One region of the Nocardia sp. 348MFTsu5.1 genome, then DNA from elsewhere that is predicted to be linked to it. Evidence: riboswitches for the same ligand, from Rfam matches in the RefSeq annotation. Region 1 holds a riboswitch; each other region holds the start of a gene.

Evidence for each region. A riboswitch is a leader RNA that binds a small molecule or an ion and turns the genes downstream of it on or off. The one in region 1 is predicted to bind S-adenosylmethionine.
Region 2: linked by a shared signal. The riboswitch ahead of H290_RS0102815 (aminotransferase class V-fold PLP-dependent enzyme) and the one ahead of H290_RS0119935 (LLM class flavin-dependent oxidoreductase) in region 1 are both predicted to bind S-adenosylmethionine.
Region 3: linked by a shared signal. The riboswitch ahead of H290_RS0120530 (bifunctional o-acetylhomoserine/o-acetylserine sulfhydrylase) and the one ahead of H290_RS0119935 (LLM class flavin-dependent oxidoreductase) in region 1 are both predicted to bind S-adenosylmethionine.

Annotation. Positions count from the first base shown of each region.
Region 1 covers NZ_KB911519.1:118,723-123,895, reverse strand. Annotated here, with positions in the region: gene H290_RS0119955 (maleylacetate reductase) at 1-922, opposite strand, end outside; gene H290_RS0119950 (pirin-like bicupin family protein) at 950-1,738, opposite strand; gene H290_RS0119945 (VOC family protein) at 1,767-2,276, opposite strand; gene H290_RS0119940 (MarR family winged helix-turn-helix transcriptional regulator) at 2,413-2,883, shown strand; SAM riboswitch class I at 3,000-3,094, shown strand; gene H290_RS0119935 (LLM class flavin-dependent oxidoreductase) at 3,127-4,194, shown strand; gene H290_RS0119930 (LLM class flavin-dependent oxidoreductase) at 4,191-5,173, shown strand, end outside.
Region 2 covers NZ_KB911509.1:593,559-598,731, forward strand. Annotated here, with positions in the region: gene H290_RS0102810 (SpoIIE family protein phosphatase) at 1-662, shown strand, start outside; gene H290_RS0102815 (aminotransferase class V-fold PLP-dependent enzyme) at 663-1,862, opposite strand; SAM riboswitch class IV at 1,950-2,062, opposite strand; gene solA (N-methyl-L-tryptophan oxidase) at 2,318-3,448, shown strand; gene H290_RS0102825 (glutathione S-transferase C-terminal domain-containing protein) at 3,451-4,353, shown strand; gene H290_RS0102830 (LLM class flavin-dependent oxidoreductase) at 4,362-5,173, shown strand, end outside.
Region 3 covers NZ_KB911520.1:50,290-55,462, forward strand. Annotated here, with positions in the region: gene H290_RS0120520 (MFS transporter) at 1-444, opposite strand, end outside; gene H290_RS30355 (PE-PPE domain-containing protein) at 713-2,161, opposite strand; SAM riboswitch class IV at 2,418-2,527, shown strand; gene H290_RS0120530 (bifunctional o-acetylhomoserine/o-acetylserine sulfhydrylase) at 2,584-3,900, shown strand; gene H290_RS0120535 (homoserine O-acetyltransferase) at 3,902-5,044, shown strand; gene H290_RS0120540 (Hsp70 family protein) at 5,050-5,173, opposite strand, start outside.

The DNA of each region.
Region 1 (5,173 bases):
ATTCGGCCAGCGACACCGGTCCGCCGAGCGAGGCCACGAGGTCGTAGACACCGGCAGCCGCGTCGGGCACGCCCATGGCATCGGAGATACGCTCGATCGCGCTCGCAGCGGCGGGCGCGTTGTAGGCCATGGCATGGGGCAGCACGACGGTATGTGTCGGAGCATGTGGCAGGCCGAAGCTGCCGCCCAGAGTGTGGCAGAGCTTGTGGTGCAGACCCATTCCAACGGTTCCGAGGCAACTGCCGGCCAGCCATGCCGCACGCAGGAGGTCGGCTCGGGCATCGGTATTGTGGAGGTCCGCCATCACGCGGGGGAGTGCGCGGCTGATACTCGCGACGGCTTCGAGCGCCATCAGGTCGGTGACCGGATTGCGCTCTGCCGAATACAGCGCCTCGACCGCATGCGCCAGGGCATTGATCGAGCTGGTGAGTGTGATCGCGGCCGGTAGATCGAGGGTCAGATCGACGTCATAGATGACGGTCTCGGGCAGGATGTCTGCCGAACTGCGGGTGGTCTTGACCCCGTCGACGGTTTCTCCGAGGACGGGTGTGACCTCGGACCCGGCATACGTTGTCGGAACGATGATCTGGTCGTATCCGCCGCGAACCGCCAGCGCCTTCGACAACCCGGTGGCCGAACCGCCTCCGATCGCGACCACGCAATCGACAGCACTGGCTTCGGCCAGTTCCATCGCGCGGGTGGTGACCTCCAACGGTGTGTGCATGGCGGCGCCGTCGAAGCGGGCCACGACCCGAGTGCCCAACTGGGCGGTCAGGTCGGCGGCCAGGGTTTCGAGCCGTGGTCCGGCGAGGAGCAGAACCCGATTGCCACCGAGTCTGCTGACTTCGTCGCCGACAGCCCCGAGTGTGCCGCTCCCGAATACGATCCGCGACGGCAGCCCGGTGTAGGTGAAGTTTGTCATCAGGTCTGAGCCTATGGCCCGTGGGTGTCAGGCCGCTATCGCTGCATGCATTTCCCACACGATGACCTCGGCGTCGGTGCCGGCGGTCAGTTGCTGCCCGCCACCACCGTTGACGCGAACCGCGTCACCTTCGCGGAGTTCACCGACCCCCTCCATGAACACCTCGCCGCGCGGAACGAAGACGTGGAGCATGGGAGCGTCCGGCAACGTCACCGGAACCTGTCCCGGTTGCATGCGCGCGACGTGCATCGCCGCGTACTTGTTCTTGATCCGGATGGCGGAATGGTCGATGTACTCCGGCATCCCGGTGGCAACCGGAACCAGCCCACCGGAGAGCAGTTCGTTGTCGATCTCGAGTTGCTCGTAGCCGGGCGTGATGCCGGACTCGTCGGGGACAACCCACATCTGGATGAAGTGGACCGGTTCGTCATGCTTTTCGGCAGCGGTGCCCGAGACGGTGTCGAGGCGCCACGAGTCGTTCTTCTCCGAATGCCTGATCCCGGTGCCGGCGCTCATCCGCTGCGCCAGGCCCGGGTAGATGACGCCGTTGTGGCCCATGGAGTCCTGATGCACCAGGGAGCCCTGCAGAACCCAGGTGATGATCTCCATGTCCCGGTGCGGGTGGGTGTCGAAACCCTCGCCCGGGAGGACGATGTCGTCGTTGTTGACCATCAGGACACCGTGGTGGGTGTTGGCCTGGTCGTAGTGATGGCCGAAGGAGAAGGAGTGTTTGGAGTCGAGCCAGCCGGCGTTGGTCTTGAACCGGCCCTCGGCCCGGCGGACGTCGAACTGTGCGGACGTGGTCGCTGAAGTCATCGCGAAGGGCCTTTCGGGGACTGAAGAATCAGAGGACGTGATTGCCGTACATCTCACCGAGTGGATCGGCGATCAATTCGATGCGTGCGCCGTCGGGGTCGCGGAAGTAGAGCGACACCTCGCTGTGTTCGGCGAGTTCCACGCCGGCGTCGATCAGCTTGGTGCGCAGTGCTTCCCATCGCGTGGGCTCGACACTGATGGCGACATGATGGAGACCGCCGAGGACTTCCTGGTACGGCCCGACGTCGAGACCGGGGAAGTCGAAGAACGCCAGCAGGTTTCCGTTGCCGATGTCGAAGAAGAAGTGCGATGAACCGGGGTAGTCGCGGTTCTCGATGAGCTCGGTAAGGGGGAACTCCAGGATGCCCTGATAAAACCGCACGGTCTGCTCGACGTCGCTGCTGACAAGAGCTGTGTGGTGCAGGCCCCTGGCGGAGGAGGCAGGCCGTGTCGATGCCGGCTTGAGGTGCTCGGAACGGATGCGGTCGCGTTGCTGTGCGAAATCCTGCGAACGCTGTTCTTCGGCTGCAGTGGTCATGGTCTGCCTTCCTGCTAATTGGTCGAGTTCCGCTTCGCTGCGTCTCCCGGGTCCCGATCAAACTAGTTGCTTTGTCAACGACTTGAATCTAAACCCAGGTAGTTGTTTTGTCAACCACTTTGGATATGCTCGTCAGGTGGACGACACCCGATGGCTCAGCGACGCCGAACATCACGCCTGGCGCGCCTACCTCGACGCCACGCGCCTGCTGCTGCGGACGCTCGACCAGCAGCTCACCCGCGACGCCGACATGTCCTTCACGGACTTCGAGATTCTGGTGATCCTGTCCGAGGCGCCCGGCGGACGTCTGCGGATGCGCGAGCTGGCCGACGCCATGACGACCACGCGCGGAGGCGCGACCCGGGCGATCGGGCGGCTGGTCACGGCCGGATGGGTGCGGCGGGTGGAATGTGAGGACGACAAGCGCGGGATGATGGCCGAGCTGACCGAAGACGGCACCGACAAGCTGGCAGCCGTCAGTCCCGGTCACGTGGCCGAGGTGCGGAAGACGATGTTCGACCTGCTCAGCCCGCGAGACGTCTCGGTGATCGGCCGGGTGTTCGAAGAGATGCGGGAACGCATGCTCGACGGTCAAGGCGCCGATTAAAATTCCGCCTGATTGAAACCTTGTTGTGTACGTCGACCACGGAGTCCGTCACAGAGTCTGCACTGCAGGCGAATTCGCTGTTTGACCGTTTTCGGGAGTGCGCTTAATGTCGAGAAGCATCATCAGGAGCGATTGAGAGACCCGGCTCGCTGACATCGCAGCAACCCCCCGCTTCGGCGGGTGAGGGTGCTACCGCCGGGACCGATGAAGGTTGTGTGCTGTGTTCTCAGTTCAGGAGTTTGGGTGAAATTCTTATTGATCAGTCTGATCACCCACACCCCCCATCCCGTAACCGGCGTGACGATCAGTCCGTCGGAACGGCTGCGGGAAGTGGTTGACAATGCTGTCCTCGCCGAGGAACTCGGCTTCGACGGCTTCGGTGTCGGCGAGCGGCACGAGCGGCCGTTCATCTCGTCGTCGCCGCCGGTGGTGCTGAGCAACATCGCGGCGCGCACGTCGTCGATAGCTCTGTTCACTGCCGTGACGACCTTGAGCCTGCTCGATCCGGTCCGGGCGTTCGAGGACTACTCGACGCTGGACAACCTCTCGGGTGGGCGCCTGCAGCTGATGATCGGCAAAGGTAACGGCGCCGCGCAGGCCAAGCTGTTCCATGTCACCGAGGCCGATCAGTGGGATCGGAATCGTGAGGGATACGAGCTCTTCCGGCAGTTGTGGGAGAACGACACCGTCACGTGGGAGGGGAAGTACCGCCCATCGCTGACCGAGGCCGAGGCATTGCCCCGGCCGCTGCAGAAGCAGATCCGGATCTGGCACGGCAGCGCGACCAGTCGCGAATCAGTAGATCTCGCAGCGTCTTACGGTGATCCGCTGTTCTCGGCCAACGTCACCAACCCGATCGAGCCCTACGCGGAGCTGATCGATTATTACCGGGAGCGCTGGGCGGCCTATGGCCACGATCCGGCGGCGGCCCTCGTCGGCGCCGGCTCGGCCGGTTTCTATGCGACCAAGAACTCGCAGGACGCGATCAACACCTACCGTCCGCTTTTCGACGCCACGGTCGCGCGAATCGGGTCTTTCGGGCTGCCACTTGTCTTCCCGACTCTCGAGGACGCGATCGAACGGAGTTCGTTGTTGCTGGGCAGTCCGCAACAGGTGATCGACAAGGTGCTGCGCTATCACGAGAAGTTCGGGCACGAAGTGATGCACCTGCACGCCGACGCCAGCGGGCTCACCGACGCACAACACCGCGATTCGCTCGAGTTATTCCAGAGTGAGATCGCACCGGTTCTGCGGCGGGAGATCCCGAGCCGGCCCATCAATGCGCCCGCCCGGGTAGCGGTCCCGACATGACCACGTCGACTTCCGCGTCCTCACGAGTGCCGCTGTCGATACTCGACCTCTCGCCGATCAGCGAAGGATCGGATGCGGCGACGGCGTTGAAGAACTCGGTGGACCTCGCCCAGCACGCCGAGTTGTGGGGTTACTCCAGATACTGGCTGGCCGAGCACCACTTTGTGGCGGTCGCGAGTTCGTCACCGACCGTGGTCGTCGGGCAGATCGCTGCCGCGACCTCCACCATTCGAGTGGGGTCTGCGGCCGTTCAGGTCGGTCAGCGGACCGCGGTGTCGGTCGTGGAGGAGTGGGGCATTCTCGACGCGTTTCACCCTGGCCGGCTCGACCTCGGGCTCGGACGGTCGGGTCAACGCCGGTCCGAAGCGCAGAAGGCGGGTTCGGCACCATCACCGACCGCCCCGGACCGTCAGCGTGAGGTGATCGACGGTGTGATCGTGCCTGCGCCGTTCGACCTGTCCGTGTTGCTGAAGGCGTCGCGGCTGGCCGCGATGGCCGAGGTGCTGACCCAACCCGGAGCGCAGCCCCCCGACTTCACCGACCAGGTCGCCGACATCGAAGCGCTCATCGCCGGGACGTACCGCACGCCGTCCGGCGTCGAATTGCATGCCAGCCCAGGGGAGAACGCCGGTCTGGAGTTGTGGATCTTCGGCACCAGCAAGGGCCAGAGCGCCCAGGTGGCCGGCTCGCGTGGTTTGCCCTTCGTGGCCAACTATCACGTGACCCCGTCGACCACTCTCGAAGCGGTGCAGGCCTATCGGGAGGCTTTTGTTCCGTCCGCCACGCTCGCCGAACCGCACGTGGTGGTGTCTGCCGACGTGGTGGTCGCCGACGATGACGCGACCGCGAAAGAACTCGCGTCGTCATTTCCGCAGTGGGTGTACAGCATTCGCAGTGGGCACGGCGCCATCGCCTATCCGGACCCCGCGACGGTGGCCCCACTGTCGGACGAACAATTCGCTCTCGTCGCCGATCGTGT
Region 2 (5,173 bases), on a different contig from region 1:
CCTACTATCACGCGGCATCAATTTATGACGTCGGCGGCGATTTCTACGACATGTTCGCCCTGTCGGATCGCAAGTCCGGTTTCTTCCTCGGTGACGTGTGTGGAAAAGGAGCCAGTGCAGCAGCGGTGACCTCGCTGACCCGCTACACGCTGCGCGCCGCCGCCGTGTACAACGACGATCCGATTGCTGTTCTGCACAACCTGCACACCGTGCTGCACGAGAATCACCACGAGGACGACCCGCGTTTCTGCACAGTGATATTCGGTGTGCTCACCCGCCGCGACAACGGATTCGATGTCGAACTCGCGAGCGGAGGACATCCGCCGGCCCTGTTGCTCACCGCCGCCGGCGAAGCCCAATATCTGAGTACCGAGGGCGGGCAACTCGTCGGTATCCTCCACGATCCCAAGTTCGTCTCGACACACGTTCACCTGGCACCCGGTGACACGCTCTTGCTCTACACCGACGGACTGACCGAGGCGAGGATCGGACCAGGCCCGGAGAGGTACGACGACAACGGCGCACTGCTCGAGTTCGCGGCGGCGCACGCGCCGACCTCCGCCGAGCAGATCGTCAAGGATTTTAACGCGTTGCTCGACAGTTTCGGCGCCGGACTGGAAGACGACACCGCCCTCATGGCGCTGGGTGTGCCGCTCAGATAGTCACAGAGCGCGAAGGGCCGCCAGGAGAAGGTCCACGTCGGCAGAACTCGAGCCGAGGCCCAGACTTGCCCGCACAGCACCTGATCCGTGGCCCAGCCGGTCCAGGAGCGGGTGCGCGCAGAATCGCCCGTCGCGCACACCGATGCCGTATTCCGCCGACAGGTGGGCCGCGACCTCGGCGGCCTGATGACCGTCGACAACAAAGCTGACCACGCCGACGGCATCGGTGCTGTCGGCGAAGATCTTCAGCGTGTGCACGCCGGGGATCTCGGACAGTCCATCGCGCAATTGCTCTGTGAGCGTTGCCTCATGGGAAACCACAGCATCCCCGAGGGACTCGATTTCGACGCACGCGGCGGCAAGCGCTGCCGCTCCCAGGACGTTGGGCGAGCCGCCTTCATGGCGGGCCGGCGCGGGCGCCCACTTCACGTCGTCAGCGGTCACGTTGAGCACCGCACCGCCACCGGCCAGGTACGGATCTGCCGCATCCAGCCAATCCCGAAGTCCGACAAGTACTCCGGACCCGAATGGTGCGTAGGTCTTGTGCCCCGAGAATGCGAGGTAGTCGATTCCGGTGGCGGTGATGTCGACCCGGCGGTGCGGAACCAATTGCGCACCGTCGACTGCGATCCGGGCACCGTGGCGGTGCGCGATCTCCGCCAGCTCACCGATCGGCAAGATCTCACCGGTGACGTTGGACGCGCCGGTGACCGCGAGCAGGACTGCGCGGGTGTCTTTGAGCGCGGTCTCCACCCGACTGATCGTCGCGGCCAACGTATTCGCGCCACGGACGACATGAACGTCATTCCACGGCAACAGGTTTGAGTGGTGCTCCAGGTCGAGCACCACCACCTTTCCCGGCACACAACGAGCCAGCAGGTTCAGGGAGTCGGTGGTGTTCCGCGTGAAGATCAGACAGTGCTCGTTGCCGGCACCAACAAAGTCCGCAACCTGCCCTCGGGCGGTTTCGTAGGCCTTGGTGGTCACCTGGGATGCGTATCCGGCACCCCGGTGGACGCTCGAATAGGTCTGCAGCAGCTGCGAGATCCTCTCGACGACGCTGCACAATGCCGGCGCACTCGCCGCGTAGTCGAAGTTGACGTATCGAGTGGTCGAGCCGTCCCTCAGCGGTGCCTGTGTGTCCGAACCCTCAATCGCAGCAAGGGCTTTGACGGAATGATCAAGTGTTGTAGTGCTCATATCTCACACCTCTTCCGGTGTCAGGGATACCGCACGCACTGAGGAACGAACCTGCCGATACGGCAGTTCGACAACTCGGACGTGTGGGGTCCGCGCTTGCCTGCTCGGGATCGAACAGGCCAGGTCCTCACCCGGAGCACCCCGCCGCGAAGGAGGGTTGCTGACCAGCAAGCCGGGGCTATGCGCTGGCACTCATGACCGACGCTGACGCTAACAGACTTTCCCGGCTCAAGTCCAGATACGAATCAATTAACTTCCCGGTGATCGAAACCCCACTCAGTCATCGGCTTTAAGCCGACCCGTGAGTATCGTTCTGTCAACAGTTGAAGTTCAGAGCCCGAGCATGCCCTCTCCCCGGCCGCTCGTATTTCTCGGTCGGCCACTCGTCGACGTTTCGAACTCCAAGCGGCGGCTTCCTCGAAGCGCCGCACGAACAAGAGAGCAGGCCGATCCGCATGAGCGCGACACGTGTCGACACCGTGGTGGTCGGTGGCGGTGCGATGGGTTCGGCCGCAGCCTGGCAACTTGCCCGCCGTGGCGTGGAGACCGTTCTGCTGGAACGCTTTTCACCGGGCCACACAAACGGGGCATCGCACGGCGCTTCGCGGATCTTCCGTACGTCGTACGCGGACCGCACCTACGTCGAGTTGGCCCGCGAGGCCGAAAGGCTCTGGACGGAACTCGAGCACGAGTCGGGGTCTGACCTGCTCACGGTCACCGGCGGCGTCGACCAGGGCGCGGCCACTCACCTCGCCGGCATCGCCGGCACCCTCGCCGAACTGGGGCTCCCCCATCAGTGGCTCGATGCCGCCGAGGCCGCGCAGCGTTGGCCCGGAATCACCTTCGCCGGCCGCGCGTTGTACTACCCCAACAGCGGTCGACTGCATGCCGACGATGCCGTGCACGCACTGCAGCGCAGCGCGGCCGCTGGTGGAGCAGAAGTCCGACACGAATCGCGGGTGATATCCATCGACGTCAGGGACGACAATTCGGTCTTCGTCCGCACCGACGATCACGAGTATGTGGCTCGCCGGGTGGTCGTCGCGGCCGGCGCATGGGCATCAAAGCTGTTGACCGGCATCGCGCCACTGCCCGCGATCACCGTCACCCAGGAGCAGCCCGCACACTTTGTACCGCGCGATCCGGACGCCAGTTGGCCCAGCTTCGGAATCCTGCACGATCCGGATGGACCCGATGCACCCGAGTTCGGTGGCGTGTACGGATTGTCCTCAGGTGCCGAAGGTGTCAAGGTCGGCTTCCACGGAACCGGTCCAATTGTCGACCCCGATCGCCGCGATTTCACGGCCGAACCACGGCAACTCGCGGCCCTACAGGACTACGTCCGGCGCTGGGTGCCGGGCGTGGACGCCGACGCTCTGACCCCGATCAGCTGCACGTACGCCACCACACCCGACTCCAACTTTGTCATCGACCGGTCCGGTCCGGTTGTTGTCGCGGCCGGATTCTCCGGGCACGGCTTCAAGTTCGTCCCGGCCATCGGCCGCCTCCTCGCCGACCTCACCGTCGACAAGGACGCGCCCGCACTGTTTTCGTTCCGTTCCCACTCCGCAGAGAAGGTTGTTTGAACATGTCGAACTACGCCAGTCCAGTCGATACCGAAACCTACGGCGAGTACACGATCACTCGCGCGCCGGACGACACCCGCCCCGTGTACCGATTCACGGGTCGCATCAGCGATGACGGTTCCACGCCCTATCCGGCCGAATCCGGGCGCTATCACGTCTATTCCGGGTGGTTCTGCCCCTGGGCGCAGCGCGTCACGCTCGTGATCGAATTGGCGGGCCTGTCCGATCTGGTGAGTGTCAGCTACGTCGCCGGTGGTCGCGACGCCCGCGGCTGGGGCTTCCGTGAAAGTACCGGCCCCGACCCGGTCAACGGCTTCACGCTGCTGCGCGATGCCTACAACGCGACCGAACCCGGCTTCGACGGCCACGTTTCGGTTCCGACCCTGTGGGACCGCACCACCAAGCAGGTGGTGAGCAACACGTTCGACACGCTCGACGCCGATCTCGCGACGCAGTTCCGAGGTCAGGTCACCAGCGAGTTCGACCTCTACCCGGAGAACCTGCGTGCGCAGATCGACGAGCTGGAGGCGTGGTTGCGTGCCACCGTCAACAGCACCGCCAACGTCGCCACCGGCACCGGTCCGGCCGCCGAAGAAGCGGCAACCACGGTGTTCGGGGCGTACTCCGAACTCGACAGCCGATTGGCCGACAGCCGATTCCTGCTGGGCGACAACGTGACCCTGGCCGATGTCCGGCTCTGGGTGACGCTGGTCCGTCACGACGCCGCCGCCGCCAGGACCGGGACCCGGCGCCTCTCGGACTTCCCGAACCTGTGGCGCTACGCCCGAGACCTGTACTCCTTGGACGCATTCCGCGTCACCACCGATTTCACATCCTTCGGTGCATCAGACGCCGTGGTCGACGACTGGAAGTCGCCGATCACGTCATCCGCATCAGCCCACTAGGAGTTCGGATGGCTGCGCCCATTCCATTGTCGGTCCTCGACCTTCTGCCACGTTCGGCCGGGTCGGACAACACCACCGCTTTACGCAACACGATCGACCTCGCCCAGCGCACGGAGCAATTCGGATACGCCCGGTACTGGTTCGCCGAGCACCACCTGAACCCCGGGGTCATCGGTTCGTCGCCCGCCGTGGAGATCGCACTGATCGCCGGATCCACTTCGACGATCCGATTGGGTTCGGCCGGAGTGCAATTCGGTCATCGGACGCCGCTCGCAACGGTCGAGGAGTTCGGCCTGATCAATGCCCTGTACCCGGGCCGCCTCGACCTCGGGATCGGACGGTCGTTCTCCCGGCCCGAACCCGCGTCAGGTGTGGAGTCAGGATCGGTGACCGAAGCAGCTGCGAAGAACTACCTCGCAGCACGCGGTGGCGGCGCGCACACCGAAGACACCTACACGTCCAACGGGCTGTTGATCCCCAAGCAGTACAACACCGCCGGCATCGTGACGAGTCAGGCGATCACCCACCTGCTCGACCTGCTCCAGCAGCCCGGCGCGTACGCACCCGGCTACGACAAGCAGATCTCCGAGGTGCTCGCGCTCCTCGACGGAACCTACGTCAGTTCGCAAGGACTTCCCGCCCACGCCGCACCGGGCGAGGATTCCGATGTACAGGTCTGGATCCTGGGAGCTTCCGGCGGTTCGAGCGCCGCGGTGGCCGGCGCCAAGGGTTTGCGTTTTGTCGCCAGCTATCACCACAGCCCGAGTACCGTCATCGACGCGGTAGAGGCCTACCGCGCCGCATTCCAACCGTCCGCCGA
Region 3 (5,173 bases), on a different contig from region 1:
CCCCACCGCTTTTGCCCGCGATTCGGGACCCGCCAGATGCGCGGCAACGAGGGCGGCCACGCCGAAGTAGGCGCCGTGCGGCAGTCCGGCGACGAACCGGGCGGCCATCAATGTGCCGTAGTTCTGGGCGAGCACGGTGGCGGCGTTGCCCACGGTGAACGCGACCATCAGTGCAATCAGCAACGTGCGCCGCGACATTCGGGCGGTGAGGGCGGCAATCATCGGAGCACCCACCACAACGCCGAGCGCGTAGGCCGAGATCACGTGCCCGGCCGTCGGCTCACTGGTCCCCAGCGAACCGGCGATGTACGGCAGCAGTCCCATCGCGACGAACTCGGTCGTACCGATACCGAACGCCCCCAGCGACAACGCCAGGATGACCGTGCGTCTACTGCCACGCATCGGCCCCGAGACTTCGGGGACGACAGTGCTGAGCGCAGACATGATTGAACCTCTCGGGCGTGATCGGGGTGCGACGGCGACATTGCCAACGTGACTACGGTGCCAACCCTAGGCAGTCCCGGGTCATTCCGGAAACGGACGTGAACTGACCCACAGCCCGGGAATCTCGAATCTACCCATCAGGGCTAAGGGCGACCGTCCACTTTCATCCCTCGCAGGTACCTCCGAGGGAACATTTCCCTCCGACCCTGCTCGAGGGGACGAAGATTGCGACCTCCACGATGGTGCCGAGAGCCGTGATGCAACCGCGTCAGGCCGCAGCGGGGTCCTCTGTGGCCGCATCCACATCGCCGAATGGCTCGTCTTCAGCCACCGGATCAACGTCCTGCTCGGCGCCGCCACCGGACCGCTCGACCGAGGCGGGATCGGGGGACGGAGATGGGGTGTTCGCGGGCTCGGCATCCCGGGCTTCGACACTCGGGGCCGGCTCGGTCGGGGCCGGCGTGGTCTCCGCAGGTTCCGCCTCAGGCCGGGTGGTCGGCGTCAGGTCATGCGGCTCGATCCACACCGACTCGGAGGCCGCTGAATCCGTGGTCCGCTGCGTCGCATTCGCCACCGTCGGCGCCGGTACGATCCCGAGGCGGGCGCCGTCGAGCTGGTCGAGTTGCCGATCGATCTCCGCGATCCAATCGCGGACGAAGTTCTCCGGGTACCGCAAGATGCTGATCGTGCTGTCGCCGATGGCCTGCCAGGCAGCCGGACTTCCCGACAGTGCGTCGCGAAGGACCCATAGGTCAGGAAGGTACGCGCCATGCCCGAGGTACGGCAGCGGTGGAAGGAACTGATTCACGGCATGGAAGAGCGGACGAAGGACTGCGAGGTCTGGAAACTGCAGAGGGTTGTCGACTGCGATGTATCGGAACGGCAATCCGAGGCTCTCGAGGATGACCCCGATCGCGGGATCGGACGGGATGAGTACGTCACGCGGCGAGTTCTCGCTGGCGTCGGGCCCCTTGGAGATGTCATCGTCATAGGTCAGATGTTTGACGAAGTAGCCGAGCAAGCCGTCGACGGCGCGGAGCGGGTAGTGCAACGGGTCCTGGAGATCGCAGATCGGATCGCCTTCGACGCAGAACTGCGTGACTTTCGCGGCACCGAAACCCTCGCGTGCACCATTCATCGTGATGCCGGGGATCACGGCCGGAAGGATCAGTTCGACCCCGCGGCCTTCGGCATCCCCCGTACGACGAGGATCTGAGTACAACTCACCGGTCACCTGAGTCGGGTCGATCGATACAGGGCTCTCGCCGCGGCCGATCTCGGACAACACATCGCCGGCGATGCGGGCGCCCTGGGAATAGCCGACGATCACGACAGGCTGGTCTGGACAAGCCTCGTGATAGACCGCCACCGCGGTCTCGAGGTTCTCTATACCCAATTCAACGCTTTGGTCGTAGGACGTCCCACCGAGAGGCCACAGGACACCTGGATAGTCGATGATCTCGATGCGGTAGTCCTTGCCTTCGGTTCCGTAGCGAGTCTCCAGTCCCGCTGTGTGGATGGAGTTGGGATCCGCGGTTCCGGGCACGACGAACACGCGCCCCTTCGCGCAGTCGACCGAATCCTCCGCTGCACCAGCCGGCTGAGCCAGGAATCCCAGAACAGGCAGGGTCACCGCCACAGTTGCCGTAGCGGCCATCGCACGACGCCGGGCCGCAGATCGGTCCCGGGCGCGAGCCCGCTTCGTATGCGAACCCATTTCCGAACCCCCTGGATTATCTGACGCGAAGAGCCGAGAGCTTCGAAAGAATGGTCGCTACTCCCGAGAAGCAATCGTAAAAGACAACACCTGTTCTCAGATATCCTCCGAACATGTGAATCCCGAAAACGGAACCCCAGGGCCCGGGGTTTCGGTGCAAGGACGATACGCGATCCATCGGCCCGGAAACGGGGAGCAATTGAGGTGCGCGAGAGGGTTCTCAGCGGCTCCGACGCGTGTTATATCCTTTTGGCCAGGTCCTGAGTGTCAGCGACAAGCCCCGGCTAGCTGACCGGCAACCCTCCATCCGCGGTGGGGTGCTCCGGGTGACGACCAGGTTGCGGTTCGCCGCGGCAAGCGCGGGTCCGGATGGTCGGACCCTCTAATTGGATGCCCTACCGACCAAGAAAGAGAAGTCCTACATGTCTGACACAGACGTCAATCCAGCTGACAACTGGAGCTTTGAAACCAAGCAGGTCCATGTTGGCCAGAGCCCGGATTCGGCGACTTCCGCCCGCGCCCTTCCGATCTACCAGACCACGTCGTACACGTTCCGCGACACCGAGCACGCCGCAAATCTTTTCGGCTTGGCCGAGCCGGGCAACATCTACACCCGCATCATGAACCCCACCCAGGACGCCGTCGAACAGCGCATCGCATCCCTCGAAGGCGGCGTCGCAGCACTGCTCGTCGCCTCGGGCCAGGCCGCCGAGACGTACTCGATCCTGAACATCGTCGAAAACGGTGGCCACGTGGTGTCGAGCCCCCGTCTCTACGGCGGCACATACAACCTCTTCCACTACACACTGCCCAAGCTCGGCATCCAGGTCAGCTTTGTCGATGACCCCGAGGACCTCGACAGCTGGCGCGCGGCAATCCAGCCCAACACCCGCGCGCTGTTCGGCGAGACCATCTCGAACCCGAACAACGAAATCCTCGACCTGCCCGGCATCTCTGCTGTCGCCCACGAGGCCGGTCTGCCCCTGATCGTCGACAACACCGTCGCCACCCCTTACCTGATCAACCCGTTGGCCCACGGCGCCGACATCGTGGTCCATTCGGCCACGAAATACCTTGGCGGACATGGCACTGCCATCGGCGGCGTCATCGTCGACGGCGGCACCTTCGACTGGCGCGGCCAGCGTGACGGTGTGGACCTGTTCCCCGGTTTCACCACCCCGGACCCGAGTTACCACGGCGCAGTGTTCGCCGATCTCGGCGCTCCGGCCTTCGCCCTCAAGGCCCGCGTGCAGTGGCTGCGCGACACCGGTGCCGCCATTTCGCCGTTCAACGCGTTCCTCATCGCGCAGGGCCTCGAAACCCTCAGCCTGCGGATCGAGCGCCACGTGTCGAATGCTCAGGCAGTGGCCAAGTACCTGTCCGAGCACCCGCAGGTGGAGTCGGTGGCCTACGCCGGCCTCGAGTCCTCACGCTGGTACAAGCGTGGCCAGGAATTGGCTCCGCGTGGTCAGGGCGCGATCATCGGCTTCGAGATCGTCGGAGGGGTGGACGCCGGCAAGCGGTTTGTCGACGCCCTCACGCTGCACAGCCATGTCGCCAACATCGGCGATGTGCGGTCGCTGGTCATCCACCCCGCATCGACCACCCACTCCCAGCTGATCGCCGAAGAGCAGCTCGCTGCCGGCGTGACCCCCGGACTGGTCCGGTTGGCGGTGGGTATCGAGAACGTCGTCGACATCATCGCCGACCTCGACTCGGGCTTCACTGCGGCCAAGTGAGGTGAGCATCGACCCGCACACGCCATCACGAACCCATCCGGACTGGGAATCCCTGCCTGATGGGCAGCTGACCAGTGTGCCGGTCGGCCCGATTTCGCTGGACAACGGTGGACAGATCGAGAATGTGACCCTGGCGTTCCAACGCTGGGGCACACTCTCGCCCACCCGCGACAATGTAGTTCTGGCACTGCATGCCCTGACCGGCGACTCCCATGCGACAGGACCCGCCGGTCCCGATCAGCCCTCCCCCGGTTGGTGGGATGGGCTGATCGGCCCGGGCGCCGCAGTCGACACCGACGAATGGTGTGTCGTGTCGGCCAACGTCCTCGGCGGGTGCCGCGGTTCGACCGGCCCGGCATCACTGGATTCCGAAGGGCAAGTGTGGGGTTCACGATTCCCGCACATCACCGTGCTCGACCAGGTCCGCGCCGAGGTGGCATTGCTCGATGCATTGCAGATCGATTCCGTCGCAGCCGTCCTCGGCGGCTCGATGGGTGGCGCGCGTGCCCTCGAATGGGTGGTCGGCTACCCCGAGCGCGTGCGTAGCGGCCTGATCCTCGCCGTCGGCGCTCGTGCTTCGGCAGACCAGATCGGTACGCAGACAACACAAATCGCGGCCATCAAGGCAGATGCCAACTGGCAGAACGGCGATTACCACGGTACCGGCCGGACTCCCACATCGGGGCTCGGTATCGCCCGCCGCATCGCGCACATGTATTACCGAAATGAACCCGAACTCGACCAGCGGTTCGAGAATCTCCCTCAGGGACAAGAGGATCCACTGCACGGTGGCCGCTACGCGGTGCAGAGCTACCTCGAGCACCAGGCCGACAAACTTGTACATCGGTTTGATCCGGGCAGCTATGTGGTGCTGTCCGAGGTCCTCAACCACCACGACGTCGGACGGGGTCGCGGTGGCGTCGAGGCCGCACTGCGGAGTTGCCACGTGCCCGTCGTGATCGGCGGAATCGACTCCGACCGGCTCTATCCCCTGCGCCAGCAGATCGAGTTGGCCGAATTCATGCCCGGCTGCGTCGACGGGTTGCAGGTGGTGCATTCCGACAACGGCCACGACGGATTCCTCACCGAATACGATGCGGTCTCAGAACTTCTCAAGAAGACTCTCGACCTCGCCCGAGGCTGACCGGTTCAGGTCGCGGGCGGCGAGGTCGGCACGGAATCCGACTGCGTGTCACCGGAACCCGGAATATCAGACGGTGCCGGTGGAGCGAAGGCCGGCGGTGGTGGCAGAGCGTCCGGCGATGAATTAGGT